One region of the Magnetospirillum sp. LM-5 genome, then DNA from elsewhere that is predicted to be linked to it. Evidence: predicted binding sites of a transcription regulator. Region 1 holds the regulator's gene; each other region holds the start of a gene.
What was found. The regulator LexA, encoded in region 1, represses DNA repair genes until DNA is damaged. The targets are predictions, from matches to a motif close to ATGTTCTANTTTGGTTC.
Positions count from the first base shown of each region.

Region 2: the regulator LexA is predicted to act here: its motif matches at 5,572-5,588, upstream of pheA (chorismate mutase).
Region 3: the regulator LexA is predicted to act here: its motif matches at 4,987-5,003, upstream of MTBLM5_RS12805 (adenosylcobalamin-dependent ribonucleoside-diphosphate reductase).

Region 1 is NZ_CACVCE010000001.1:261,213-271,138, forward strand. Features, by position in the region: gene MTBLM5_RS01335 (HlyD family type I secretion periplasmic adaptor subunit) at 1-604, opposite strand, end outside; gene MTBLM5_RS01340 (peptidase domain-containing ABC transporter) at 601-2,400, opposite strand; gene MTBLM5_RS01345 (TolC family protein) at 2,455-3,924, opposite strand; gene MTBLM5_RS01350 (GntR family transcriptional regulator) at 4,307-4,858, shown strand; gene MTBLM5_RS01355 (response regulator transcription factor) at 4,882-5,562, opposite strand; gene MTBLM5_RS01360 (response regulator) at 5,573-6,274, opposite strand; gene MTBLM5_RS01365 (hypothetical protein) at 6,450-6,674, opposite strand; gene lexA (transcriptional repressor LexA) at 6,677-7,387, opposite strand; gene glp (gephyrin-like molybdotransferase Glp) at 7,492-8,694, opposite strand; gene moaC (cyclic pyranopterin monophosphate synthase MoaC) at 8,691-9,173, opposite strand; gene trpC (indole-3-glycerol phosphate synthase TrpC) at 9,170-9,926, opposite strand, start outside.
Region 2 is NZ_CACVCE010000067.1:43,410-53,335, forward strand. Features, by position in the region: gene MTBLM5_RS16620 (hypothetical protein) at 1-71, shown strand, start outside; gene guaA (glutamine-hydrolyzing GMP synthase) at 412-1,965, opposite strand; gene MTBLM5_RS16630 (hypothetical protein) at 2,110-2,580, shown strand; gene MTBLM5_RS16635 (prephenate/arogenate dehydrogenase family protein) at 2,640-3,524, opposite strand; gene hisC (histidinol-phosphate transaminase) at 3,526-4,623, opposite strand; gene pheA (chorismate mutase) at 4,658-5,515, opposite strand; gene MTBLM5_RS16650 (homoserine O-acetyltransferase) at 5,656-6,840, shown strand; gene metW (methionine biosynthesis protein MetW) at 6,837-7,460, shown strand; gene MTBLM5_RS16660 (ABC transporter permease) at 7,467-8,279, opposite strand; gene MTBLM5_RS16665 (regulatory protein RecX) at 8,314-8,865, shown strand; gene arsC (arsenate reductase (glutaredoxin)) at 8,862-9,203, shown strand; gene MTBLM5_RS16675 (M48 family metallopeptidase) at 9,206-9,700, shown strand; gene MTBLM5_RS16680 (hypothetical protein) at 9,779-9,926, shown strand, end outside.
Region 3 is NZ_CACVCE010000034.1:183,258-193,183, reverse strand. Features, by position in the region: gene ftsE (cell division ATP-binding protein FtsE) at 1-556, shown strand, start outside; gene MTBLM5_RS12825 (ABC transporter permease) at 553-1,449, shown strand; gene MTBLM5_RS12820 (YdcF family protein) at 1,446-2,036, shown strand; gene MTBLM5_RS12815 (1-acyl-sn-glycerol-3-phosphate acyltransferase) at 2,033-2,752, shown strand; gene MTBLM5_RS12810 (methyl-accepting chemotaxis protein) at 2,863-4,848, shown strand; gene MTBLM5_RS12805 (adenosylcobalamin-dependent ribonucleoside-diphosphate reductase) at 5,134-7,455, shown strand; gene MTBLM5_RS12800 (NYN domain-containing protein) at 7,649-8,305, shown strand; gene MTBLM5_RS12795 (RNA-binding S4 domain-containing protein) at 8,305-8,583, shown strand; gene MTBLM5_RS12790 (TerC family protein) at 8,643-9,383, shown strand; gene fdxA (ferredoxin FdxA) at 9,462-9,794, shown strand.

The DNA.
Region 1 (9,926 bases):
GGCCGTCCAGGCGCACCTGCAGTTCCTCGCGGTTCATCGACGACGCCGACAATTCCAGCTGCATCAAGGGCGTGCCCTCTTTGACCTCGGCGCCGTCGGACACCAAGATCTCGCGCACGACGCCGCCTTCCAGGTGCTGGATCACCTTGACCTTGCCCTCGGGGACCACGTCGCCCTGGGCGACCGATACCTCGTCCAGGCGGGCGAACATCGCCCACACCACCGACAAGGCCGTCGCTCCCATGACGAAGCGCGACAAGGTGGTCCAGGTCGGCAGCGGGTAGGATTGCCCCAGGGTCCACAGGCGGCCGCCTTGCGGGTTGGCCGGCTCGTGCTTGCGCGGGATGGCCGATTGCGGCCCGATCCAGCGCAGGAAGGCGCCGATCCGCGCCAAGGCAAGGGCCAGCGGCGGCGGCGGCGCGGCGGGGTCCGAGGCGACCAGCAGGCCGCGCAATCGCGCCATCACCAGATTGGCCCATGCGGCCGGCCCGGTCGGACGGGGCGCGGGGGCGGGGTCGGGCAGCCCAAGCTGGCCCAGGGCCAAGCCGGCCATGTCGGGCGGCGGCTGGGGGGCTGCGGGCGGAAGGGGCGGCGCCTCGGTCATGGCGTCACCGAGCCCTGCAATTGCGGCGGCATGGCCGGCATCGGAGCCGACGGGGCCGCCGGAGCCCCGGGGGTCCCGGGCGCCTGGGTGCGCGGGCGTGCCCCCAAGATCTCGGGCAGGACCTTGGCGGCCGGTCCGGCGGCGGCCAGATGGCCGCGATCGATCACCACCACGTCGCGGCAGGCCGGCAGCAGCACCGGCGAGTGGGTGACGATGATGATGGTGCGTTCCTTGGCCAGCTCCATCAGTGTCGCGCGCAGGGCTTCCTCGGCCTGGCGGTCCAGGCTGGCCGACGGCTCGTCCAGCACCAGCACCGGCGGGTTTCCGACCAGGGCACGGGCGATGGCGATACGCTGGCGCTGGCCGGCCGACAGGCGCGAGCCGGCCTCGCCGATCTGGGTGGCGTATCCTTCGGGAAGGTCAGCGATGGCCTGGTGCACGCCGGCCGCCTTGGCGGCGTCCAGGATGGCGTCGTCGTCGGCGCCGGGTGCGCCATAGGCGATGTTGTCGCGGACCGTGGTGGCGAACAGCAGGGTTTCTTGCGGGACATAGCCCATCCAGCCGGCCAGCTCGGCGCGGGTGAACTGGGCGATGTCGGATTCGTCGAGCAGGATGCGGCCCCTGGACGGGCTGTAAAGGCCCAGCAGCAGCTTCAAAAGGGTGGTCTTGCCGCAGCCGTTGCGGCCCAGGATCGCGGTGATGCCGCCCGGCAGGATCTGCAGGCGCTCGATCTCCAGCGTCGGCTCCTTGGCCTTTTCGTCATAGGCGAAGGTCACCTGCTCGACGGTCAGCAGACCCTTGGGGCGCTCGCGGCGGATGGCGCTGGTGGTGCGTTCCTCGGTCTCCGAGAATACCGCGCTCAGGCGATCGACCGACTGGCGGAACGACCCGAAGGTGCGCCAGGCCCCGACCAATTGATTGATCGGGCCGTAAAGGCGCGACGACAGCATGTTGCAGGCCACCAGGGCGCCCATGCTGAGCTCCTGGTTGATGATGAACACCGCGCCGACCGAGGTCAGCGCCGCGCTGGCCAGCGTGGTCAGGCCGGTGCCCAGATTGACATAGCCGTCGCCGATGGCGCCGCGCTCGATGGAATGCTCGATGGCCCCGGCCTGGCGTTCCTCCCACAATGGCCGCAGCGCCCGGTCCAGCGACACCGCCTTGACGGTGCCGCGCCCGGCGATGATCTCGGCCACCAGGGCGTCGCGCGACTGGGTGACGTTCTTCTCGCGCTGGGACGATTCGGCCAGGCTTTTGCCCGAGCGCCAGGCCAGCACCACGAAGGCTACGAACATCGCCAGGAACACCATGGCCAGCGGCTTACCGATCATGAAGATGACGACCAGGAAGATCAGCACATAGGGCAGGTCGGCCATCAGCACGGCGGTTCCGCCCGACAGCGTGTTGCGGATGGTATCGACGTCGCGGAACAATTGCTGCCAATAGGAACCCGGCCGGGATTCCAGCGTCCTGAGCGGCAGGCGGATCAGCTTGTCGAACAGGCGCGTGCCGATCTCGACATCGATCCGCAAGGCGACGGTCTGCATCACGCGGCCGCGCGACTGGCGCAGGATGTAGTCGAAGGCCAGCACCAGGAAGACGCCGATGACCATGCCCTTCAAGGTCTCGAGCGCCGAGTGGCCGATGACGCGGTCATAGACCTGCATCACGAAGATCGGGACCGCCAGGGCCAGGATATTGATGAAGGCCGAGGTGGCCAGCATCTCGCGGACCACCGGGCGCAAGGGCTCGATGATGTCGATCAGCCAGGCATTTTTCGATGGTGCGTCGCTCATGCCCAGACTCTTGCCCGAGGTTGCGCGTCACGCAAACGAAATGTGCGGCCCGGCCTACCTTTGGCCCTTTCGGGCGGCGGCCTGGTCGGATTGACGCAGCAGATCGGACATGCGCGACCGGACGCCCTCGGCCTCGTCCTTGCGGGCCGACACCGGCATGGCCGCCAGCGAATTGGCGCCGGATTGCTGACGGTTCAGGTCGCGCGCGGTCGGGACAGCCATGCGGCCCGGATATTGCGGCGGAAGCGTGGCGGCCTGCTCGATCACCGGCAATTCCAGGCGGCCGATGCCGGCCAGCAACTCATAAGAATGCTTGATGATGTTGTAATAGGCCTGGGTGCGCTCGATCTGGGCCAGGATGATGGCGTTTTCCTCGTCCAGCACTTCCTGGACGGTGGCCTTGCCGGCGTCGCGCTGCTTCTTCTTCGCCTCCCAGACTTCCTCGGCCAGGATGGCGGCGTTGTCCTGCAGGTCCAGGCTTTCCTTGGCGTTGTTCAGCTTGTGCCAGGCGCTGCGCACTTCGTTGGCGACAGTGCGCATGGCATCCAGGTGATCGTCCTTGGCGGCGGTGGCGTTGAAGGTGGCCTGGGCGACCTGGGAATCGGTCTTGAAGCCCGAGAACAGTTCCCAGGTGGCGGTCAGCAGCAGCGACCAGTCGCGGCGCACGCCCAGGGTGGCGTTCTTGTCGTTTTCGTAATTGGCCTTGCCGATCAGGTCCAGCGTCGGGAAGTAGCCGGCTTCCATCACCCGCTTCTGCTCGCTCAAGGATTCGATCTTGAACGCGGCGGAATCGACCATCGGGCTTTCGTCTTCGGCGGCACGCAAGGCCGATTCCAGTTCGCTCGGCAGGACCGTCGCCGGAATCGGCGGGTCGCTCATCTTCGACACTTCCGGAGCGTGGCCGAAATTTTGGGCGAAGATCGAGGCGTAGACCTGGAAGTCGCGTTCATAGGCCAGACGGCGGACCTTGGCCACCTGCAGGCGCTGCTTGGCGGCCAGGACGTCGGCGGCGATGCCCGAGCCCTTTTGCACGCGCTCGTCTTCCAGGTTCTGCTGCTCGGCGATCTTGCGTTCGCTCTCGCGCGCCAACTGGATCATCTTGTGATAGCGCAAGACCTCGACATAGGCGCTCATGCCCTCGGAAAACACCGTCTTGCGGGCGACGCGCAGATCGGCTTCGGCCATGGCCTTGGCGGCCTTGGCCTGATCGACCTGGGCGTCGGTCGAGAAGCCGTCGAAGATCTTCTGGGTGACGGTGATGCCGGCGGTTTCGCGGCCCTTGTAGTAACGGTGGCCTTCGGTGGTGCGCCGGGTCGGGCTGTCGACATATTCCGGGCCGGAATCGCCAGTGAGCTTGACCGTCGGCAGATAGCCGGAGCGGGCGACGCCGATTCCCTCGGTGCTGGAGCCTACGGAATTGCGCTTGGATTGCAGTTTCGGGTGGTTTTCGTCGGCGGTACGCAGTTCATCAAGCAGAGTCTGCGCGTCAGACGCTGGCGCCGAGGCGAGCAATACGGCGACCATCGCACCGGATGCCAGAAGCAGAGAGCGGAAAGACTGTACGGACAAGAAGACTTCCCCCTGAAACCAACTCGAAGCCAAAGGCGCGAACATCATGCCGCCGCCTTCACCCGCGCGACATTCTTATACACCCATTGAAATGCCGGGAAAACCACCGAAGCCAGGCATTCCAAGTATGGCCAGTATGACCCACCATCAGAAGATATAACCCGATCACTTTGATTTATAAAGCAATAAACGACAGCCGAAGCGCGGCCGCGTCTGGCGAACGGTGAAAAATGCTACTCAAAGAGGTGCAAACCTGCTAAGAATGCAGCCTTAAGGTACAATTGTGTATGGCGATTTTTTGATGTCTGGTATTGGCAGCGGGCAGGCAAAACCTAAAATGACCCTGGCGGAGCAGGTCGCCCTGCAACTCGCCATCGAGATCGTCACTGGAAGCCTGCTTCCCGGCTCTCGCCTTGACGAAAAGGTTCAGTCGGCGCGCCTTCGCGTCTCGCGCACGCCCCTGCGCGAGGCCTTGTGCCAGCTGACCTCGATGGGGTTGGCGCATAGCCGATCCCATTGCGGGGTATTCGTGGTCGATGGTGCCGGTCTGGCCCTGCTGCAGGCGGTCGAGGAACTGATCGGCGCCCGCCTGAGCGTTCATCTGGCCCAGGCCACCCCGGACGAACGACGCCAAACCGCCAATGCGATCCTGGCCGGCAGCGATTGGGGCGCGCGGCTGATGCGCGGCAGCCATAACCCGATTCTGAGCCGAATCGGCCTGACGCTATGGCACATCTTCGACGCCATCGCCCGCGTCGATCAGGCCGGCGCGGTGCGTGCCAGTTTGGCCAAGGCGGTCGAGGATGGTGATGGCGAGCGGGGGCGCATCGCGCTTCGCGCCTATCTGTCCGCCGTGTCTGGATGCGTCGAGGGTGCGCGCGCTGCCTGAACGGGCAATGCACAGGCTTCCGATCAGACCGGGCGGCCGGAGCTCGCCTTGTTTCCGGAAATTCCCGCCATCAGCGCGATTCGGGCGGCCTCGGTCCGGTTGGCCACGCCCAACTTCCGGAACATGTTGCGCAAGTGGGCCTTGACCGTCACTTCCTGCAGGTCGAGCGCCCGGGCGATGACCTTGTTCGGCGCGCCGTCGACGATCTGGTTCAAGATGTCACGTTCGCGCGGCGTCAATAACGCGATCGGCGAACCCGGCGGCAAGGTGGGTTCGGCCTGCTCGGCCGAACTGCGCACCATGTCGCGGTGTTCGAACAAGAACGGCGGCACGTACTTCTCGCCCGAAAGAACCAGCCGCAGAACGCCGATAATGGTTTCGCCGCGCATGGTCTTGGGAATATAGCCGGCGGCGCCGGCCTCGATGGCGGCGAAGGCATCGTCGGGCTTGGTCGATCCCGACAAGATCAGCACCGGCACCGACGGGAAGGCCGCCTTGAAACGATCCAGGCCAGCCAGGCGATCCATCCCCGGCATGTAAAGGTCTAGGATCGCCAGCGCCAGATCGGAGCCGCCAGCGCACCGCGTCAAGGCCTCCTCCAGCGAGGCCGCCTCGATCACCGTGACGTCGGGCCCCACCCGTTCCAGGAACGGGACCAGGCCATCACGAACCATCGCATGGTCGTCGGCTAACAGGATGTGCATGGCTCCCCCCTCACGCGTGATCCTGAAAAGGCGTCGAATTCTGCCCCGCCAGTTCGTCAAGCCGCCGCTTCAGTTCGGCCGGATTGAACGGCTTCGACAAAATACCCGTTACATTGGCGCCCAAATCGCCAGGTGCTCCGGGGTCCAGGTGTCCGGTCACGATGATGACCGGCGTGCCCGGCTGAATTTCTGCCAACTGCGAAATCAATTGGTGGCCGTCCAGTCCGGGCATGCGGATGTCGGTGACCACCGCGGTATAAAGCGACGAACGGCAAAAACCCAGCGCCGCCAGACCGTCATAGGCGATATCGACGGTATAGCCCGCCCGTTCCAGATATTCCGCCAGCATCATCGAGGACAAGGCCTCGTCGTCGGCAAGCAGGATTCTCGGGCGAGATTCGCCATCGGAATCGGCACCGGCCTCGACCTCGGCATGAATGCTGGCCGGTGTTTCGGCCAGCGGTCGGGCCTCGGCGATCAGCGCGGCCAGTTCCTCGACCTGAGTCAAGATGGCATCGGCGCGGCGCACCACGCGCTGGATGTCCAACCGGCCATCGGTCGCGTCAAGCCGCAATGTCTCGGCCGCCAATCGGATGACATGCAAGCATTGGTTAGCATCGTGAATAAAGCGGGGCTGCATCGACTCTGCCGCGGCGGCCTGAATTGGCGCCCGATTCTTGCCGTGACCCTTTTTTGCCGCCGTACCCGGCATTTTGCCAGCCCCCAAACTCAGGCCTGCAAGTATGCCCAAGGGGGGAACGTTTGACACCATGATTTTGTGTTTAGGGCAAAGCGGGTCAAATCCGACGCTGGAAGCGGGGGAGAGACGCGCAGGTCACCGCCGTTCCCGTCTGGGTCATGGGCCGGGGATCAGTTGGTGCGGCCTGTCAGCTGACCACCACCTGGTTGCTGGACCAGCGGCGCGACAGCGAGTTGGACAGGCTGCGCCATTCCTCGAAGCGGCGCCGGGCGTCGGCCTCGGCGGCCTTGCGGTTGACGCGGCCCAGATAGGTGACGTTCATCTCGCCCGGGCCGTCGGCCACCGGGCGGCCATCCAGGTCGAAGCGGAAACGAAGGGTGGCGGTCATCGGCATGGCGGTCAATCCGGGCATGATCAATAAGACCGCATCAGGCCGACCAGGCGGCCCTGGACCCGCACGCGATCGGGCGGGAAGATGCGGGTTTCGTACTTCTTGTTGGCCGGTTCCAGCGCGATCGAGGCGCCCTTGCGGCGCAGTCGCTTCAAGGTCACTTCCTCGCCATCGACCAGGGCGACGACGATGGTGCCGGCCTCGGCGCTGTCGCAGCGGCGGATCAGCACGGTGTCGCCGTCGAAGATGCCGGCGTCGATCATCGAATCGCCCTCGACCGACAAGGCGTAATGTTCGCCCCCGCCCAACAAGGCGGCCGGCACCTCGACGGTCGAGGAATGGTCGCGCAGGGCCTCGATCGGCGTGCCGGCGGCGATCTTGCCGTAAAGCGGCAGCGACACCGCGTCGGCGGCCGACGCGACCATGGCGGCGCCGGCCAGCGCGGTCTGGCTGAAATCACCCTTGATGACGTTGGGCGAGAAGCGCGGCGACGGCGCCGGCAGCGGCTGATCGCCCTGGTTCTCGGGCAGCTTCACCACTTCCAGCGCGCGGGCGCGGTGGGCCAGGCGGCGGATGAAGCCGCGTTCCTCGAGCCCGGTGATCAGACGGTGGATGCCCGATTTCGACTTGAGGTCCAGCGCTTCCTTCATTTCGTCGAAGGACGGCGAGATGCCCGAGGCCCGCAGGCGCTCGTCGATAAACATCAGCAATTCGTACTGTTTGCGGGTCAGCATCGCCGATCACTCCCACCTGGACCGCACAGAAAGCGGAACAAAGCCAAAACTGTTGGCTTTGTTCTATGCCTGTTCCCGGTGGGCGTCAAGCAAAGAATTCAGGCTTATGTCCCGTCCGGCAGCGGCATGACCAGGACCGGGTCGCCGTCCTTGCCTTCGGGGGCGTGGGGCGGGCGGATCAGCAGGCAGCCGGCGGCGGCCAGGCCCGAGACAACCGCCGAATCCTGGCGGGGGAAGGGGGTGGCGACCAGGCTGCCGTCGGGTCGGCGTTCCAGGCTGGCGCGCTGATAATCCTGGCGGCCGTCATTGGCCTTGACCGGGCCGCCCAGGCGAGCGGCGACCGGCGGCACCACCGGGGTCAGACCCTGCAGGGCGCGCAGCATCGGCAACAGGAAGACATAGGCGCACACCATGGCCGAGACCGGATTGCCCGGTAGGCCCAGCACCGGCACATGCTTCAATTTTCCGTACATCAGCGGCTTGCCGGGGCGGATGGCGATTTTCCAGAAATCCAGCTCCAGCCCCTGTTCGGCCAGCACGTCCTGAACCAGATCGTAATCGCCGACCGAGGCACCACCCGAGGTGACCAGAAGGTCGCAGCCGGCGGCGGCCTTGATCATCGCCGACAGCGAGTTGCGGCTGTCCTTGGCGATGCCCAACTGCACCGGTTCGCCGCCGGCCTGGGCGATCATGGCGGCCAGGGCCGGCCCGTTGGACGACACGATTTGGGCGGGGCCGACCGGATCGCCGGGCATCACGATTTCGTCGCCGGTGGACAAGATGGCGATGCGCGGCCGGCGGCGCACCGTCAGCCATGGCAGGTTCATCGCCGCCGCCAGGCCGATCTGGCGCGGCCCCAGCAGGGTTCCGGCCTTCAGCAGGCATTCGCCCACCGAGAAATCGGCCCCTTGCGGGCGGACATGGCGGCCGGCGGCCTGGGTGGTGGTGATGATGACGATATCGGCCTCGCGGCTGGTGTCTTCCTGCATCACCACCGAGCAGGCGCCCTTGGCCATCGGCGCACCGGTGAAGATGCGCACCGCCTGGCCGGGGCCGACAATGCCGGTGAACGGATGGCCGGCGCCGGATTCGCCGATCACCGTCAGCCGGCTGCCCGGCTGGGCGATGTCTTCGGCCCGCACCGCATAGCCGTCCATGGCCGAGACGTCCGAGGGCGGATGGGCCAGGCGGGCGCACGCATCCTCGGCCAGCACGCGGCCCAGGGCGGCGGGCAGGGCCACGACTTCCGTCGCGGTCGGCGCCAGGCCGGCCAGCACCCGTTCCAGGGCGACATCGACGGTGATCATGGGCTGGCCTCCCAGGTGCCGGACTTGCCGCCGGACTTGTGGATCAATCGGATGTTGGTGATGCGAAGCCCTTTGTCGACCGCCTTGACCATGTCGTAGACGGTCAAGGCCGCCACCGACACGGCGGTCAGCGCTTCCATCTCGACGCCGGTGCGGCCCTTCAGCTTGCACAAGGCCTCGATCAGCACGGCGTTGTTTTCAGGGTCCAGCGCCAGTTCGACCTTGACCGAGGTCAGGGCCAGCGGGTGGCACAGCGGAATCAGATCGGGCGCGCGCTTGGCCCCCATGATGCCAGCCAATTGGGCCACCGCCAGCACGTCGCCCTTCTTCAGGCCGCGGGACTGGATCAAGGCCATGGTGGCCGGCGCCATCAGCACGGTGCCCTGGGCGATGGCGACGCGTTCGGTCTCGTCCTTGGCCGAGACATCGACCATCACCGCGTTGCCGGCCCCGTCGAAATGGGTGAGCTCGGAACTCACGTTTTGGCGCCGGCCAACAGGACGCGGGTGGCCATCTCGACGTCGGGGCGCTTCATCAGCGCCTCGCCGATCAGGAAGCGCTTGGCGCCGGCGGCAACCATGCGCTTGATGTCGACGGGGCTGTCGATGCCGCTTTCGCAGACGATCTGACGGTCGGCCGGCACCAGCGGGGCCAGGCGCTCGGTGGTGGCCAGGTCGGTCTTCATGATGCGCAGGTCGCGGTTGTTGATGCCGATCAGCGGCGATTTCAGCTTCAAGGCGCGGTCCAGCTCGGCCTCGTCATGGACCTCGATCAGCACGTCCATGCCATAGCCCAGGGCGATGTCTTCAAGGGACGCCAGGTCGGCATCGGGCAGGGCGCCGACGATCAGCAAGATGCAGTCGGCCCCCAGGGCGCGGGCCTCGACCACCTGATAGGGATCGACCATGAAATCCTTGCGGATCACCGGCAGATCGCAGTTCGACCGCGCCTCGCCCAGATCGGCGTCCGAGCCCTGGAAGAATTTCTGGTCGGTCAGCACCGACAGGCAGGTGGCGCCGCCGCGCTGATAGGCGCGGGCCAATTGCGACGGCTTGAAATCCTTGCGGATCACCCCGGCCGACGGCGACGCCTTTTTGATTTCGGCGATCAATCCGATGCCGCCGGCTTCGACCTTGGCGGTCAGCGCCTTGGCGAAACCGCGCGGCGGGGCCTGGTCCTGGGCGCGCTTCAACAGTTCCTGGATCGGCCGGCGGCTTTTCTGCTCGGTGACC
Region 2 (9,926 bases), on a different contig from region 1:
GCTGGCCTCAATCTTGGCTGCTAATCGGGGTTATCCGGCTGGACGTTCCGAAGCAGATGGCATTCCTGTGATTTAGGTCGTGCACCCTCACTTCCGCCGATCAGGCAGGCCCAGCGTCGGCTGGACAAGCTGCGGGCACTGGACTGCACGTCAGGTCCCATCGTTGGTTCCCGCATCTGTAGACTAGGCCTATCTGTGTCCGGCTCAGCTCCGCCTTGTGCCCACACCTGCAGGCCGGCCTGATCACGCATTTATGCCGGGCAGTTTCTTCATCCAGGCGAAGGAACGTCTTCTTCGCCCGGCCAGTCCAACAACGCACAGAAACACACAGAAGGGACATCCACACACCGACTCCACACAGCAAGAAGGCCCCCGAAGGGGCCTTCCGAAATCAGCTAACCACTTGAAAAATCACTCCCACTCGATCGTCCCCGGCGGCTTGGACGTAATGTCATAGGTCACCCGGTTGATGCCCTTGACTTCGTTGATGATCCTGTTCGCCACGCGGCCGATGAAGGCCATGTCGAAGGGGTAGAAATCCGCGGTCATGCCGTCGGTCGAGGTCACCGCCCGGATGGCGCAGGCATAGTCGTACGAGCGCGAATCCCCCATCACGCCCACCGTGCGCACCGGCAGCAGAACCGTGAAGGCCTGCCAGATGGCATCGTACAGGCCGGCGGCGCGGATCTCTTCCAGATAGATCGCGTCGGCCTTCTTCAGGATGTCCAGCTTCTCGCGGGTGATCTCTTGCCCCGGGATGCGGATGGCCAGGCCCGGGCCGGGGAAGGGGTGGCGGCCGACCATGTCGTCGGGCAGGCCCAATTCGCGGCCCAAGGCCCGCACCTCGTCCTTGAACAATTCGCGCAAGGGCTCGACCAGCTTCATGTTCATGCGCTCGGGCAGGCCGCCGACATTGTGGTGGCTCTTGATGGTGACGCTGGGGCCGCCGATCACGCTGACCGATTCGATGACATCCGGGTACAGCGTGCCCTGGGCCAGGAAGTCGGCGCCGCCGACCTTCTTGGCCTCGGCCTCGAACACGTCGATGAACAGGGCGCCGATGGTCTTGCGCTTGGCCTCGGGGTCGGTCATGCCTGCCAGCCGGCCCAGGAACAGCTCGGACGCGTCGCAATGGACCAGATTGATGTTGAAGCGGTCGCGGAAGACGCTGACCACCTGTTCCGACTCGCCCAGCCGCATCAGGCCGTGATCGACATAGACGCAGGTCAGCTGGTCGCCGATGGCTTCGTGCAGCAGCGCCGCCACCACCGAGGAATCGACGCCGCCCGACAGGCCGCAAATCACCCGGCCCTTGCCGACCTGATCGCGGATGCGGGCGATGGCCTGGGCCTTGAAGGCGGCCATGGTCCAATCGCCCGAGCAGCCGCAGACGCCGTGGGTGAAGTTCTTCAGCAATTGGGCGCCGTGCGGGGTGTGCACCACCTCGGGGTGGAACTGCACGGCGTAGATGCGACGCTCGTCATTGGCGATGGCGGCATAGGGCGCGCCGTCCGAGGTGCCGACCACACGGAAGCCCTCGGGCAAGCGGGTGACGCGGTCGCCGTGGCTCATCCACACCTGCTCGCGGCCGCCCTTGGCCCAAACCCCGGTGAACAAGGCGCAATCGCCGACGATATCGACATAGGCGCGGCCGAACTCGCGGTGGTCGCCCGGCTCGACCTTGCCGCCCAGCTGCTCGCACAGGGTCTGCTGGCCGTAGCAGATGCCCAGCACCGGCAGCTTGCTGTCGAACACCGCCTGGGGGGCCCGCGGGCTGCCGTCTTCCGTCACCGAGGACGGCCCGCCCGACAGGATGATGCCCTTGGCGCCGAACGCCGCCAGGCTGTCGGCGGTGACCTTGTTGAACGGATGGATTTCGCAATAGACGCCGCTTTCGCGCACCCGCCGGGCGATCAGCTGGGTGACCTGGGAGCCGAAATCGAGGATCAGGATGCGGTCGGACATGGCGCGCCTTGGGCGAAGGATTGGGAATGGGCGGACTTTAGCGATGCGGCGGGGGCGGGGCAAGCACTTGCCGGAGGTCAAGGAGGCCGGCTCCAGCTTTCCCTAATGTTGCGGCCACCGATGGGGGCAGCAAGGACGGTTTTCATGCGTGGATGGGTGGTGGCACTGACGGTGCTTTCGCTTTCGGCCTGCTATCAGGTTCAGGTCCCGGTGGTGGACAAGGGCGTCCGGGCGCCGGGTGTCGCCGACGGAACCTGGCGCCGCGACGACGGCACCGAAGTCGGGTTGAGCTGGGACGAGGCGGCCCAGGCCTACCGGGTCAGTGCCGGCGGCGTGGTTCGGCTGGCACCGGCCGCCAACGGGCTGTATGTGGCCGATTATCAGGCCGAGCGGCGCATCGTGCTGCTGCTGCGGGCCAGCCCGCGCGAACTGGTGTTCCTGGCTCCGCCCGAACCGGTCGAGAAGGGCCTGGCCGCTGTCCACGGCGCCGCCATCAAGGCCGGCCCGATCAAGCTGCTGAATGGTGATGTCCAGGCGGTCGCCGCCACCTTGGGCGCCATGGCCGCCCGACCCGACCTGGCCGAGGCCGGTCGATTGACGCGGGTGGGGCCATAGTCACCACCTTCAAGCCCGGCGGCGCTTGAGCCGGCCCGGCACGGGCAGCGCCACGCGCATCAAGCCTGCTTGGCGTCGACGATGGCGCGGCGGATGGCGCGGGTCTCGGTGAAGCGCTTTTCCAGCACCTCGCCCTCGCCCCAGCGGATGGCGCGCTGCAGGGCGGTCAGGTCCTCGGTGAAGCGCTGGATCATTTCCAGCACCGCTTCCTTGTTGGACAGGAAGATGTCGCGCCACATGATCGGGTCCGAGGCGGCGATGCGGGTGAAATCGCGAAAGCCCGAGGCCGAGAACTTGATCACTTCCTGCTGCAGATGGCCTTCCAGATCGTTGGCGGTGCCGACGATGGTATAGGCGATCAGGTGCGGCAGGTGCGAGGTGACGGCCAGCACCTGATCGTGGTGGCTGGGGTCCATGGTCTCGATCATCGAGCCCATGGCCGACCACAAATCGGCGACCTTGGCGACCGCCTTGTCGTCGGTGCCGGGCAACGGCGTCAGGATGCACCAGCGGCCCTCGAACAATTCGGCGAAGCCGGCGGCGGGGCCGGAATGTTCGGTGCCGGCGATGGGGTGGCCGGGGACGAAGTGAACGCCTTCCGGCAGGTTGGGGGTCAGGTCGCGGATCACCGCGATCTTGACCGAGCCGACGTCGCTGACGATGGTGCCGGCGGCGAGGTGCGGGCCGATGGCCCGGGCCACCGTCTCGACCGCGCCGACCGGCGTGCCGATCATCACCAGATCGGCGCCCGGGATCATTTCGGCCGGGTCGGTCGAGGCGGCATCGACGATGCCCAATTCAAGCGCGGTCCGGCAGGCCTGGTCCGAGCTGTCCAGGGTGACGATGCGTGCCGCCAGGCCATGCTTGCGCACCGCCCGGGCGATCGAGGAATTGATCAGCCCGATGCCGACCAGGCAGATGGTATCGAACAGAGGCTGGCTCATGTCATTTCCACCGGGTGGTAAACTCGGCCAGGGCGGCGATCACCGCCTGATTCTCCTCGCCGGAACCGATGGTGATGCGCAGCCAGTCGGGCAGGCCATAGCCGCCCATGGCCCGGGTGATGATGCCCTTGGCGCGCAGGAACGCATCGGCCGCCTGGGCGTTTCTGCCCTCGGCCAGCGGGAACTGGATCAGCACGAAATTGCACACCGACGGCGTCACCGGCAGGCCCAGGCCCTTGATCTCGGACAGCATCCACGGCAGCCAGTAATCGTTATGGCTGCGGCACAGCTCCATGTAGGGGCCGTCTTCCAGCGCCGCCAGGCCGGCTTCCAGCGCCGCCGAGCCGACATTGAAGGGGTTGCGCACCCGGTTCAGCACGCCGGCGATGTCGGCCGGGCAATAGGCCCAGCCCAGGCGCAGGCCGCCCAGGGCGTAGATCTTCGAGAAGGTGCGGCACATCACGGTGTTGTTGCTGGCCTCGACCAGCTCGATCCCGGCGGAATAGTCGTTCCTGGACACGAACTCGGCATAGGCGGCGTCGATCACCAGCAAGATGTCGTCGCGCAAACCCTTGCGCAGGCGCTTGACCTCTTCGGCCGGCAGGTAGGTGCCGGTCGGGTTGTTGGGATTGGCCAGGAAGACGATCCGGGTCTTGGGCGTGACCGCCTTCAGCAGATTGTCGACATCGGCGTGCAGGTCGGTTTCCGGCGCGGTGACCGGGGTGGCGCCGCAGGCCTTGGCGGCGATGGCATACATCAGGAAGCCGTGCGCCGAATACAGCACCTCGTCGCCCGGGCCGGCATAGGCGCGGCACAGGATGCCCAGCAACTCGTCCGAGCCGGCGCCGCAGACGATGCGCTCGGCATCGATGCCCCAACGGGCGGCCAGGGCCTTGCGAAGGGCGGTGGCGCCGCCGTCGGGATAGCGGTGGATTTCACCGGCCATCGCCTTCAACGCGGCGACCGCCTTGGGGCTTGGCCCCAGCGCGCCTTCGTTGGACGACAGCTTCATGATCCGCGAGACCCCCTCGATCGCCGATTCGCCGCCGACATAGGGGCGGATGTCCATGATACCGGGGCGGGGAGTGGGAGCGGTCATGACGGGAAACTCCTTGGGCGGATAAGGTGGCGGGTCAGGCGGACAGCGGCACGGGATAGCCGCCGATGACGCGGGTCGAGCGGATGGTGCCGGTATTGGCCAGCACCAGGGCGATCAGGCGGGCATCGTTCTGGGCGACGAAGCCGCACACCTCGGCAAGATGCAGCCAGCGATCGTCGTCGCGGTGGCTGGCCAGCATCGACACGCATTCCAGCCCGATTCCGGCCTGCAGCGTGCGCAGCCGGTCGCGGCTGACGTCGGGCACCGTTTCGACCACCAGCAGGGTGCGGTCGTTGCCGGTTTCCTCGGGCTCGCTGGTGGCCAGCACGAAGGCGTGCAGGGGCTCGGGATGGTCGGGCGGAATCTCGGGCATCAGCATCGGCAGGCGGCCGATGACGCGCGGCGTGTTGCTCATCTCCGAGACCAGCGACAGCCACCAATCCTCGCCGCCGGCGGCTTCGGGGGCGGCGACCACCCCGACCGAGGCCCGGGCGTTGGCCACTTCGCGCACCACATGGCTGGACCCGGGCAGCACGTTGATCGGCCACACCACGCCGAAATGGTCGCGCGCCAGGTCGATATAGCCGGCGCCGCGCTCGGGCTGGGCCACGGCCACCGAGAAGGGCCGCTGCAGCCCGACCAGTGCGCCCATGATCTCGCGCCAGATGCGGACCAGGGCCGGGCGCGGGAAGGTGCCGGAATGGCGCCCGACCAGGCGGCGGATGATCTGGGCCTCGCGGCCGGGGCGCAGCGCGGCGCCCGGGGTGCCGGCCTTGGCCGCGGCGATGCGTCCGACCAGCGCCGCGCGCTCCATGACGAGGTCGTGCAGACGGTCGTCGATGGCGTCGATCTGTTGGCGCAAGGAATCGAGGGAAGCGGAATCGTCGGCCATGGCTGATGCTGAAAAAGGGAAGGCGAAGCCGGATAGGTTTAGTGCGTCCCCCCCATGAAATCAAAGAAAACATTGACAGTCAGGTCCCGCGTCCATAGCTAGACGTGTTCTTTCGTCTGATCCTGGTTTGCCCCGCGTCCATGAGTGCCGTCGAACCCCTGGGAACCTGCCCGCCGCACAACCCGCTCGGCCATACCGTCGAGCTGGGGCGCGACCGGCCGATCCGGCTGGATTGCGGCATCGAGATGGCGCCGGTGACGGTGGCCTATCAGACCTATGGCCGGCTGAACGCCGACAAGACCAACGCCATCTTGCTGTGCCACGCCTTGACCGGCGACCATTACGTCGCCGACCCCCACCCGATCACCGGCAAGCCGGGCTGGTGGATCGATCTGGTCGGGCCGGGCAAGGTGTTCGATACCGACCGCTATTTCCTGATCTGCTCGAACGTCCTGGGCGGCTGCATGGGCACCACCGGCCCCCGGGACATCAATCCCGCGACGGGCAAGCCGTGGGGCCAGACCTTCCCGGTCATCACCATCGGCGACATGGTCCGGGTCCAGGCCCGGCTGGTCGAGGTTCTGGGCATCGACGACCTGTTTTGCGTCATCGGCGGCTCGATGGGCGGCATGCAGGTGCTGGAATGGGCGGCCAGCTATCCGGACAAGGTGTTCTCGGCCATTCCCATCGCCACGGCGGCGCGCCATTCGGCCCAGAACATCGCCTTCCACGAGGTCGGGCGCCAGGCGATCATCGCCGATCCCGACTGGATGGGCGGCAATTACCAGGAAGCCGGCCTTAGGCCCCATCGCGGCCTGGCGGTGGCGCGCATGGCGGCGCACATCACCTATCTGTCGGAAACCGCGTTGCACCGGAAGTTCGGCCGCAACCTGCAAGACCGCGATCAGGTGTCCTATGGCTTCGGCGCCGATTTCCAGGTGGAAAGCTATCTGCGCCACCAGGGCTCGACCTTCGTCGATCGCTTCGACGCCAATTCGTACCTGTATATCACCCGGGCGATGGATTATTTCGACCTGGCGGCCGAGCGCGACGGCGTGCTGGCCAACGCCTTCAAGGGGACGCGCACCCGCTTTTGCGTGGTGTCGTTCTCGTCGGACTGGCTGTTCCCGACCCCGGAAAGCCGCGCCGTCGTGCATGCCCTGAACGCGGTGGCGGCCAATGTCAGCTTCGTCGAGGTCCAGTCCGACAAGGGCCATGACGCCTTCTTGCTGGACGAGCCCGAGTTCCACGCCACCCTGACCGGCTTCCTGGAAGGGGCGGCCGAGCATCGCGGGCTGCGGCGCAAGGGGAACAGCCCGCCATGATGGTGATCGCCAACGGCAATCTGCGCGTCGATCTGAAGCTGATCGCCGACATGGTCGAGCCCGGCTCGCGGGTGCTCGATGTCGGCTGTTCCGACGGCTCGCTGCTGTCGTGGCTGGGCCGGCACAAGAATGTCGACGGCCGCGGCATCGAACTGTCGATGAGCGGGGTGTCGGCGGCGGTGTCGCAGGGTCTGTCGGTGATCCAGGGCGACGCCGATACCGATCTCAAGGACTATCCCACCGGCGCCTTCGACACGGTGATCCTGAGCCAGACCCTGCAGGCGACCTATGCGCCGCGCGACGTGTTGGCCAACATGCTGCGGATCGGGCGGCGCGCCATCGTGTCGTTTCCCAATTTCGGCCATTGGCGGGTGCGCGTCGGCCTGGCGCTGGGCGGGCGCATGCCGGTGACCGACACCCTGGCCTATGAATGGTACGACACCCCCAACATCCATTTCTGCACCATCCGCGATTTCCTGGTGCTGTGCCGCGATCTGGGGATCACCGTCGAGAAGGGCATCGCCCTTGACCGCGAAGGTCGCGTGCTGCCGTTCGACGGCCAGGGCGTGCTGGCCAACCTGCTGGCCGACCAGGGCTTGTTCGTTCTCAGCCGCTCGTAAATCCCCTTAAGCTTTCAGCTTGTAGCCGGTCGCCAGCATCCGCCAGGTCAGCAGCATCAGCCCGGCATCGACCATTGTGACCATCGCGATTCCCAGCGCCACCGAGCCGTCGGCCTGGCCGATGAAGCCGGCCCGGAAGCCGTCGATCATGTAGAAGAACGGGTTCAGCTTGGCCAGCAGTTGGAAGGTTTCGGGCAGGCGGTCGATGGAATAGAAGGTGCCCGACAGGAACGATAACGGCGTGACGATGAAGTTGGTCACCGCCGCCATGTGGTCGAACTTGTCGGCCCAGATGCCGCCGATCATGCCCAACAGCGACAGCATCAGCGATCCCATCACCGCGTGGAAGGCGATCAAACCCACCGAACTGATGTGGATGCGCACGAACAGCGACATCGCCGCGGTGACCACCAGGCCGACCAGCAGGCCGCGCGCAACACCGCCCAGGGCCACCGCCACCGTCTGCTCGATCGGCGACAAGGGCGGCATCAGCATATCGACGATATTGCCCTGGACCTTGGCGATGATCAGCGACGACGAGGTGTTGGCGAAGGCGTTTTGCACCATCGCCATCATGATCAGGCCAGGCGCCAGGAATTCCTGGAAGGCGACGCCGTGGACGTCGGCCGCGACCCGTCCCAGGGCCAGCGAGAACACCGCCAGGAACAAAAGCGTCGTCACCACCGGGGCGGTGATGGTCTGGAAATGCACCTTCAGGAAGCGGCGGACTTCCTTGGTCAGCAGGGTGCGAAAGCCCAGCCAGTTGACGGCGCCGTAGGACCGGGGGACGGGCGGGCGGGGGATGGCGTTCTCGATCATGGTGTCCTGGCTACGCTTCGGTTAGGCTGAAAGCATGGCGAAGACAAGCGTGCCCCCGCGCATCACCCCATCCTACCTGGAAAATGCCGCGTTGCATTACCTGGAACGCTTCGCGTCGTCCACAGCTTCGTTGCGCCGGGTGCTGAAGCGCAAGGTCGTGCGCTCGGTGGCCCATTGGGGCGACGATGCGGACCAGGCCCTGGCCCACATCGAGGCGGTGATCGCCAAGCTGACCCAACTGGGCTATCTGAACGATTCCGCCTATGCCGAGTTGAAGACCGGGGCGCTGCACCGGCGCGGCAAGGGCGCGCGCGCCATTCGCGCCAGCCTGGCCGCCAAGGGGGTGGGCGCTGCCGATTCCGAGCAGGCCCTGGCCGCCCTGGCCGAGGACCATGCCCAGCCCGACCGCGCCGCCGCCATCACCCTGGCCAGGCGCCGCCGGCTGGGGCCGTTCCGCGCCGCCGGCCGGGCCGAGAACCGCGCCCGCGACCTGGCGGTGATGGGCCGCAACGGCTTCGATTTCGAGACCGCGCGGGCCATCATCGACGCCGCCAGCCCCGAAACCCTGACCGAGGAGGATCAATGAGCACCACCATCTGGCACAATCCCCGCTGCAGCAAAAGCCGCGAGACCCTGGCCCTGGTCGAGGGCAAGGGCATCACGCCGGTCATCGTGGAATATCTGAAGAACCCGCCCAGCCCAGCCGAGTTGAAGCGGGTTCTGGCCCTGTTGGGCAAGGGGCCGCGCGACATCATCCGCAAGAAGGAAGCGGCCGAGGCCGGCATCGATGTCGCAGGGCTTGCCGACGACGCCCTGATCGCCGCCTTGTGCGCCCATCCGGCGGCGATCGAGCGCCCGATCGTCATCACCGCCACCAAGGCCGCCCTGGGGCGCCCGCCCGAGGCGGTGCTGGATATCCTTTGACCATGATCGAGCTGGACGACGGACCCTCGTTCCTGCCGCCCGCCGCCGAGGCGGCCCTGAAACAGGTCGGCGCCTGCTGGGGCGACGAGGCGGCCGCCGAGCGCCTGGTCCTGCAGGCGCTGGAACTGGCCCCCGATACCCTGGCCGCGCGGGTCGGCGCCTATAAGTTCTATTTCTACCGCCACCGCCTGGCCGAGGCGCTGGTTCATGCCTGGTCCTGCCTGGACTGGGTCGCCGAACGGCTGCAGATGCCGCGTGACTGGCGCGAGGTTCAGCCCCGCCACGCCGACTTCACCGGCCTGGACCCGATGCCGCGCCTGTGGCTGCAGATCGTCATCGCCATCGGCTATTGCCAGGCCCGCCTGGGGCAGGTGGAAGAGGGCCAAGAAAGCCTGGCCAAGGTGGCCCAACTGGACCCGGCCGACCGCTTCGGCGCCCGGCGGCTGTCGGACGTCATTGCACGCGGTGGTGTCGATTTGGATGAAGAGGGGGATTGAGCGGGCCGCCCGCTTGGCTATGATTAGCGGCGGGAAGGCAAAGTGGGCGGTGCGGCCATGGTGGCGAATCTACGGTTGATGCCGGGTTACGACCCGGATTGGCGCGACAAGGTCAACGATCTGGCGATGCGCTATCGTGTCTTGGGCGGCCGCAAGGACCTGACGGCGGACGAGGCCGAGGAATTGTCGGTCTTGCGCGGCCGGATCGACGACGCCTTGAACACCC
Region 3 (9,926 bases), on a different contig from region 1:
CGGCAAGTCGTCGCTGCTGCGCCTGATGTATCTGGGGCTGCGTCCCAGCCGTGGCCGCGTCACCTTGTTCGACAAGGACATCGCGCTGACCCGACGCTATGAATTGCCGGCGCTCAGGCGCCGGATCGGCGTGGTGTTCCAGGATTTCCGCCTGCTCGACCATCTCTCGACGCTGGACAATGTGGCACTTCCGTTGCGGGTGCGCGGCGTCAAGGAATCCGAGGTGCAAAAGCACGTCCCCGAATTGCTGTCCTGGGTCGGGCTGGCCGACCAGATGCATTCGAAGCCGCCGACCCTGTCGGGCGGCCAGAAGCAGCGCGTCGCCATCGCCCGGGCGGTGATCGGCCGCCCCGACCTGTTGCTGGCCGACGAGCCGACCGGCAATGTCGATGACCACATCGCCATGCGCCTGTTGCACCTGTTCGAGGAACTGAACAAGCTGGGGACGACGGTGGTGATCGCCACCCACAACCAGTTTCTGGTCGATCGCTTCTCGCAGCATTCGCGCCTGCATATCGAGCGCGGCACCGTGGTCGAACCCGAGGACGAAGCATGAGCCTGCTGTCGCGCCGCTCGGACCTGCCGCTCAAGGGCGACCCCAACAGCCGCTTCCTGCCCTGGCTGGTGGCGCTGATGGTCTATCTGTCGTCGATCGCGGTGGCCAGCGTGCTGGTGCTGGCCGGTTTGGTGGAACGCTGGGACCACGACGTGTCGGGCACCTTGACGGTGCAGGTCCAGCCGGTCCCCGGCGAGGCCGGCGAATTGCTGACCGACGACCGGGTGCGCCAGGCCGCCGACCTGATGCGGCGTATCCCGGGGGTGACCGCCGTCCGGCCGCTCGACAAGCGCCAGACCCTGGCGCTGTTGGAGCCGTGGCTGGGCTCGGCCGAGCTGGTCAAGGACCTGCCGCTGCCGCGCCTGATCGACGTGTCGATCGATAGTGCGGTGCGCCTGGACCTGGGCGGCCTGGCCGACCGGCTGGGCAAGTCGGTGCCGGGGGCGACCATCGACGATCACCGGGTGTGGTTGTCGCGGCTGATCAACCTGTCGCGCACCACCGAATGGGTGGCCATCGCCATCCTGGTGCTGATCGGCTTCGTCACCTCGGCCACCGTGGTCTATGCCACCAAGACCGGCATGAGCGTGCATCGCGGCGTCATCGAGGTGCTGCACCTGATCGGCGCCCACGACGATTATATCGCCCGTCAGTTCGCCGACCGCGCCTTCTCGCTGGGCTTCTCGGGCGGCATGATCGGCCTGGCCATGGCGGTGCCGACCCTGACCGCCATCGGTTGGGCCGCCAAACGGGTCGAGGGCGGATTCCTGCCGTCCCTGTCGGTGCCCTTGTCCGGCTGGGTGGTGGTCGGCCTGTTGCCGGTGCTGGCGGCGATCCTGGCCATGTATACGGCGCGCCTGACCGTTCACGGCGTGCTGTCCCGGATGCCATGATCCGGGTCGTCGCCCTGCTGCTGACCCTTGCGTGCGCCTGGGCGGCCGGCTTCCTGTGGTTCGTCGCCGTGGCGGTGCCCGAGAGCGTCGAGGACGATTCCACCCGGACCGACGCCATCGTGGTGCTGACCGGCGGGCGCGAGCGGGTCAATACCGGCCTGGCGCTGCTGCAATCCGACATGGCCGGCCAATTGTTCGTCTCGGGCGTGCCGCGCGGCGTCGATCTGGCCGACATCCTGCGCCATGCCGGCCCGGGCCAGCATGCCCGGTCCGATCAGGTGGTGCTGGGCCACGCCGCCGAGGACACCGTCGGCAACGCCATCGAGACCGCCGGCTGGGCCGCCGGTCGGCGTATCTCGTCGGTGCGGCTGGTGACCGGCGCCTATCATATGCCGCGCGCCCTGCTGGAATTCCGGCGCGCCCTGCCCGACGCGATGATCGTGCCGCATCCGGTCTTCCCCGACAGCGTCAAGAGCCGCGAATGGTGGCGCTGGCCGGGGACGGCTTTGCTGTTGGCCACCGAATATGCCAAATATGGCGCCGCCATCGTCCGCCACTGGTTCCTGCCAAGGAAGGCCCTGCCGTGACCGCGTTCCGTTCCGCCCTGTTTTTCGTGCTGCTTCAGACCTGGACCCTGACCCTGGGGACCTTGTACCTGCCCCTGCTGCTGGCCGGCGAGCGGGCGGTCTCGGTGGCGGCCTCGTTCTGGATCCGCGGCGTGTTCATCCTGCTGAGGGTGACCTGCGGCCTGAGCTGGGAGGTGCGCGGCACGGTCCCCCAGGGGGCGGCGCTGGTCGCCTCGAAGCATCAATCGACGCTGGAAACCTTTGCCTTCTTCCTGATTCTCGGCAGCCCGGCGGTGATCTTGAAGAAGGAATTGCTGAAGATCCCGTTCTTCGGCTGGTATCTGGGCAAGACCGGGGCGATCGCCATCGATCGCGCCGCCGGCACCAAGGCGCTGAAGGAAATGGTCAAGGGCGCCGAGGCCGCCGCCGCCCTCGGCCGTCCGGTGTTGATCTTCCCCGAGGGGCACCGCATGGATGTCGGCGCCGCCCCCGACTATCATACCGGCATCGCCATGCTGTATGGCGCCCTGGGTCAGGCTTGCGTGCCGGTGGCGCTGAACACCGGCTGCTTCTGGGGGCGCGGTTCGTTTGCCAAGAAGCCGGGGAAGGCGGTGATCGAGTTCCTGGAACCGATCCCGGCGGGCATCGACCGCAAGACCTTCATGGTCGAGCTGCAGTCGCGCATCGAAGGGGCCACCGCCCGACTGGTGGCCGAGGCGACAGGCGTTTCCGCATAGGGTCTATGCCGGATTGGCGGGTCTCGTTTAACGCCCATTTACCTCGTCGAGGCATTGCGTTGATGTCGTCGTGATACCCTTTCCCCTAATGGATGAGGGAGAGGTGTGTCATGTTGTCTGTTCGCAAGCTTTGGTCGAAAGTGCCGTCTCCCGGTCTGGTTCCCAAGATCATGGGCCTGGTGGTTTGCGGCATCATCGCCCTGGCGGTCGCCGTCACGGCGGTTTCTGCCTGGGTGCTGCGCGAAGATGCCGCGCGCACGGCGCAGGAGCGGGTCGATACCAACATCAAGGTGGCGTGGAACCAATTGCGGGCCAAGGGGACCGATTTCCGCGTCGTGGACGGCAAGCTGCTGGCCGGCGACCATGTGCTGAACGGTAATTTCGAGGTGGTCGATCGGGTCAAGGAACTGGTCGGCGGCACCTGCACCGTTTTCATGGGCGACACCCGCGTCTCCACCAACGTCATGAAGGCCGACGGTTCGCGGGCCATCGGCACCACCCTGGCCAAGACCGCCGCCTATGAATCGGTGTTCACCCGCAAGGCGCCGTTCCGGGGCGAGGTCGCCATCCTGGGCGAGCCCTACATGACCGCCTACGATCCCATCCTCGACGCGTCGGGTCAGGTGGTCGGCATCCTTTATGTCGGCATCAAAAAGGCCGAGTTCCTGAAGGCCGCCAACAATACCCTGCTGCTGATCGGTCTGGCGACCTTGCTGGTGATGGTCGGCGCGCTGACGGTCAGCTATCTGATCGCCCGCCAGGCCATCGCCAAGCCGTTGCGGGCCGCCGTGTCGGCGATGGGCGAACTGGCCGAGGGCGAGCTTGATGTCACTTTGCCGGCGACCGATCGTGGCGACGAACTGGGCGATGTCGCCCGCGCCCTGGTGGTGTTCAAGACCAACGCCATCGAGCGCGAACATCTGGCCGCCGCCCAGGCCGCCGAGCAAGAGGCCCGCAACCGCCGCCAGGAAGCCATGGAAAAGCTGACCCGCGATTTCAATCTGGGCGTCCAAGGGGTGCTGAAGGAAGTCACTCAGTCGGCGCAGCAGATGCGCGGTGCCGCCGATTCCATGAACGTGGTGGCGCATGAGACCAGCGCCCAGTCGGCGGTGGTCGCCGCCGCCGCCGAGCAGGCCTCGGCCAATGTCGAGACCGTCGCCGCCGCCGCCGAGGAACTGGCCGCCGCCGAGGGCGAGATCGCCCGCCAGGTCGCCATGGCCTCCGAGATCGCCGGCACCGCCGCCGCCGAGGCCGGCAAGGTCACCGAGATCGTCGGCACCCTGTCCGAGACCACCGGCAAGATCGGCGAGGTGATCGAGCTGATCAACGCCATCGCCAGCCAGACCAACCTGTTGGCCCTGAATGCCACCATCGAGGCGGCCAGGGCCGGCGAAGCCGGCAAGGGCTTCGCCGTCGTTGCCAACGAGGTCAAGGGTCTGGCCAGCCAGACCGCGCGTGCCACCGGCGATATCGCCGCCCAGATCGGCTCGGTTCAGGCGGTCACGCGCGATGCGGTCGCCGCCATCGCCGGCATCGGGCACACCATCACCTCGATCTCGGAGAACGCCGCCGCCATCGCGGCCGCCGTCGAGGAACAGACGGCCGCCACCCACGAAATCGCCCGCAACGTCCAGCAGGCCTCGTCCGGCACCCGCGAGGTGACCTCGTCGATTTCGCTGGTGCGCGAGGGCGCCACCACCACCGGCGTTGCCGCCGAGCAAGTGTTGCAAAGTGTCGATTCGTTGTCGCAGCAATCCGATGAATTGGCCCGTGAAGTCGCCGATTTCCTGGCCGCCATCCAGTCGGCCGGCGATCGTCGCCGGTTCGAGCGCCGCGCGGTCCACGCGCGGGCCGAGTTGAAGGGGGCGGGGGAAGCGGTGGCGCTGCAGGTCCACGACTTGTCGGTGGGCGGTGCCTGCCTGGACGGAATCGTCAGTCAGTCCATCGGAAGCCTGGTCACCGTGTCGATCGGCGGCAGTCTGACCCTGAAGGCTCGAGTGGTGTCCGTCGATTCGGTTCAGACCCATCTGCAATTCGCGCTGGATGACAACACCCAGCGTCAGGTCGCAGCCATCATGGACAAGCTGGCGGCGTGACCGCCGTGTCGCTTGGGGCGGGGGACGCCGCCTGTGGATAAGTGTGTGGAAGATGGCTCGGGTGTCCCCCCGAGCCCACCTGTGGATAAGCGTGGATAAGCCGGTTCCGGCCTGCCGAATCAAGCGCTTGCCCTGTGGAAACAAAAAAAGAACACTGATCTTGACGGCGCCATTCGGCCAAGCCTAGACTGGCGCCGAAACGGGGGTCGAACCCGGTTTCCAATCAGAGCGACGGGACTTCGGAAGGCGCAGCCGCCGAAGCGTGGCGGCGTGGAGGACGGGGCGATGACGCAGGTGGCTTCCATTTCCCAACAGATCTGGGACATGAAGTACCGACTGAAGGGCGCGGACCAGCGTCCTGTGGACAAAACCATCGAGGAAAGCTGGCGCCGCGTCGCCCGCGCCCTGGCCGAGCCCGAGGCCGATCCCGCCCTGTGGGAAGAGCGCTTCTACGATTCCATGAGCGACTTCCAGTTCCTGCCGGCCGGCCGCATTCTGTCGGGCGCCGGCTCGGACCGCCGCGTCACCTTGTTCAATTGCTTCGTCATGGGCGACATCCCCGACGACATGAGCGGCATCTTCGAGCATCTGAAGGAAGCCGCGCTGACCATGCAGCAGGGTGGCGGTATCGGCTATGATTTCTCGCCGCTGCGGCCGAAGGGCGCGCCGGTCAAGGGGGTTGGCGCCGACGCCTCGGGGCCGTTGTCGTTCATGGATGTGTGGGACGCCATGTGCCGCACCATCATGAGCGCCGGGTCGCGTCGGGGCGCCATGATGGCGACCATGCGTTGCGATCACCCGGACATCGAGGCCTTCATCGATGCCAAGCAGGAACCCGGGCGGCTGCGCATGTTCAACCTGTCGGTGCTGGTCACCGACGCCTTCATGGACGCGGTCAAGACCGATCAATCGTGGGAGCTGACCTTCAACGGCACGGTCTATCGCTCGATGCCGGCGCGCGCGTTGTGGGACAAGATCATGCGGGCGACCTATGCCTATGCCGAGCCCGGCGTGATCTTCATCGACCGCATCAATCGTATGAACAACCTTCATTATTGCGAGACCATCCACGCCACCAACCCGTGCGGCGAACAGCCCCTGCCGGCCTATGGCGTCTGCCTGCTGGGGTCGGTCAACCTGGCCCGGCTGGTGGACAAGCCGTTCGAGGACGGCGCCCGGCTGAACATGGCGCGGCTGAAGGACATCGTCCGCGTCGCGGTGCGCATGATGGACAACGTCATCGAAGTGTCGGGGTTCCCCCTGGAAGCCCACCGCGCCGAGGCCCGGTCCAAGCGCCGCATCGGCTTAGGGATCACCGGGCTGGCCGACGCGCTGATCCTGTGCGGGGCCCGCTATGGCGGCCGCGAGGCGATCCGCCTGACCGAGCAATGGATGGCCGCCATCCGCCGCGAGGCCTATCTCGCCTCGGCCGACCTGGCTGCCGAGAAGGGCGCCTTCCCGCTGTACAACCGCGATGCCTATCTGGCCGGCGAGACAATCAAGGAACTGGACGACGACGTGCGGGCCGCCATCGCCGAGAAGGGCATCCGCAACGCGCTTTTGACCTCGATCGCGCCGACCGGCACCATTTCGCTGTTCGCCGACAATGTGTCGTCGGGGCTCGAGCCGGTGTTCTCATTCACCTATACCCGCTCGGTGCTGCAGCCCGATGGCTCGCGCCGCGAGGAGGAGGTCAGCGACTACGCCTATCGCCTGTTCCGCCGCATGAAGGGCGACGGCGCGCCGCTGCCCTCGGCCTTCGTCGATGCCCAGCGCCTGACGCCGTCCGAGCATGTGGTGATGCAGGCGGCGGTGCAGAAATACATCGACAGCTCGATCTCGAAGACCATCAACGTGCCGGAAAGCATCGGCTTCGAAGCGTTCCGCGACGTCTATGAACAGGCCTATGAGCTGGGTTGCAAGGGCTGCACCACCTATCGCCCCAACGACATCACCGGCGCGGTGCTCGAGGTCAAGGCCGACAGCCGGACCCAGGCCCCGGTCGACGAGCCGCAATTGCCGCTGGAAAAGCCCACCCCCCGGCCCGAGGACCATCTGGAGGCCGGCGCGGTGATCCATCTGACCCGCCCGCTGGATCGGCCCGAGGATCTGCCCGGCAAGACCTACAAGGTCCGCTGGCCGGAAAGCGAGCACGCCATGTACATCACCATCAACGACGTCATCCAGGACAGCCGGCGCCGCCCGTTCGAGGTGTTCATCAACTCGAAGAACATGGAGCATTACGCCTGGACGGTGGCGCTGACCCGAATGATCTCGGCGGTTTTCCGCCGGGGCGGCGACGTCGCCTTCGTGGTCGAGGAACTGAAGGCGGTGTTCGATCCGCGCGGCGGCCAATGGGTCGGCGGGCGCTATGTGCCGTCGCTGCTGGCGGCGATCGGCGAGGTGATCGAGCGCCACATGATCGACATCGGCTTCATCGCCGATCCCAAGGCCGCCCGCGAGCCGCCCGAGGCCCGCGACGACCGCAAGGTGGTCAATCTGGACAGCAGCCGGCTGCGTCACTGCCCGAAATGCAACCAGCCGGCCCTGATCCGGTCGGAAGGCTGCGACACCTGCACCTCGTGCGGCTATTCCAAGTGCGGGTGAGGACAGGGATGATGCCTTCGCAGAACATTGACAAATGTTGCTTCAAAGGTGTAGGTAGGATGTATCGCGTGTACACACGACGCAACGAGATAGACGAGCGAGCCGGCTCATCCGACAAACCGCGATGCGGAGGCGCAAGCCTAGGGATGGTCCGGCTCCACGCGTTTCAGGGGGCCGGTCAGCGAGGGGCGGTATGATCAAGCCGCTCTATGCCATCCTTCTCGATGGCGGGTTTGTCACCAAAAAGCTGTATGCGAGGCTGGGGCGTCATGCGACAGCGGACGATATCGTCGCCGAGTGTGACCGGTTGAGGGCGGTATCGGACCTCGACGGTTACGAATTGCTCCGAATTTATTACTACGACGCAGCCCCGTCTTCGGAATCGGCGAAGCTGCCCGTGTCGAAAGGCAAGTACGAACTTTCTGGTTCGGAACGATATCGGCAAGCCCAAAGCTTTTTGGGGCACCTGGAACTGAAGCCGCACGTTGCATTGCGCATGGGAGAGACCGTCGTTTCTCCCCATAAGTGGAAAATCAAACCGACAGTGGCAAAAAGCTTGATCGAAAGCCCTCGGCAGTTAGCCGATGCCGATTTCGCTCTCGACATCAGCCAAAAGGGCGTCGATATGCGAATTGGCTTGGATCTCGCGCGCTTGGCGCTGAGGGACATGGTGCGCGCGGTTATCGTCGTGACCGGCGACAGCGATTTTGTGCCAGCTTTTAAGTTCGTTCGACGGGAAGGCGTCAAAGTGATCCTTGACCCGATGGGACACCATATCCGGCGGGAGTTACGTGCCCACGCGGATTTGGTCCTGGAAGACGATGCGGCAGGTGGCCAGGCGCGGGCTTAATGGCCGAAAGTCTCCGTCTCGACAAGTGGCTGTGGTTCGCCCGCTTCTTCAAGACCCGCGGCCTGGCCCAGAAGGCGATCGAGGACGGCCTGGTGACCGTGGGCGGCCGGACCGTCGGCAAGGTCGCCCAGGCGGTCAAGATCGGCGATGTGGTGTGCTTCCCGGCCGGGCGCCGTTTCCGCCAGGTGCGCGTCGTGGTCCTGGGGACGCGCCGCGGGCCGGCCGCCGAGGCGCAAGGCCTTTATGCCGACGAGGTTTTTGTCGAGCAGCCCCTTTAATCCGCGCCAAATTCACTTACACTGCGGCCCACTGCTTTCATCCCGGGGACATCACCGCCATGGAATGGCTTGCCGATCCGCAAATCTGGATCAGTCTGGCGACGCTTGCCGCACTGGAAATCGTGCTGGGCATCGACAATCTGGTCTTTCTGACCATCCTGTCCGACCGCCTGCCCGAAGCGCAGCGCCCTGCCGCCCGTCGCGCCGGCCTGGCCTTCGCCCTGTTGACCCGGCTCGCCCTGCTGGGCTCGCTGTCATGGATCATCGGCCTGACCGAGCCGGTCTTCTCGATCTGGGAGCGGGCGGTGTCATGGCGTGACATCATCCTGATCGGCGGCGGATTGTTCCTGCTCGCCAAGGCCACCCACGAGATCCACGGCTCGCTGGAAGGCGAGGACGAGGGCGAGGCCGGAGCGGCCAACGTGGTCGCCGCCGGCTTCGTCGCCACCATCATCCAGATCGGCATCCTGGACATCGTGTTCTCGCTGGATTCGGTCATCACCGCCGTCGGCATGGTCGATGAACTGGAGGTGATGGTCGCTGCCGTCATCATCGCCATGGTGGTGATGCTGTTCGCCGCCGGCCCGCTGGCCGGCTTCGTGTCGAAGCACCCCACCGTCAAGATGCTGGCCCTGTCCTTCCTGCTGCTGGTCGGCACCGCGCTGATCGCCGACGGTCTGGGCTACCATATTCCCAAGGGGTACTTGTACTTCTCGATGGGCTTCTCGGTTCTGGTCGAGGCGCTCAACCTGATCGCCCGGCGCCGCCGCCAGGCGGTCAGGCTGCGAAACTCGCTGTAAAGACCGCAACTCGGCCGGGGTTGAGCCCCGGGCCGGGCTGTGCTATGTGCCAGCAATCAGGTTCAAGGGAGTGGTGGTATGGCTTATGTGGTGACCGAGAACTGCATCAAGTGCAAGTTCCAGGATTGCGTCGAAGTGTGCCCGGTGGATTGCTTCTATGAGGGCGAGAACTTCCTGGTGATCAACCCGGACGAATGCATCGATTGCGGCGTCTGCGAGCCGGAATGCCCGGCCGAAGCGATCTTCCCGGACAGCGACCCCCAAACCGCCGACTGGACCGAGACCAATCGCAAGTTCGCGAGCATCTGGCCCAACATCACCAAGAAGGGCGACGCCCCGGCCGACGCCCAGGATTGGAACGGCAAGCCCGGCAAGGCTTCGCTGCTGTCGGACAAGCCCGGCCAGTCCTGATCCGTTCAGGTTGACGTCTGCCAATCTCGATTGGCAGCAATGCAGAAATGGCCCGGCTCACCGCAAGGTGGCCGGGCTTTTTCACTGTCATTCGATCGTCCCATCGTGCTATAAGAGCCAGTCCGCCGCATC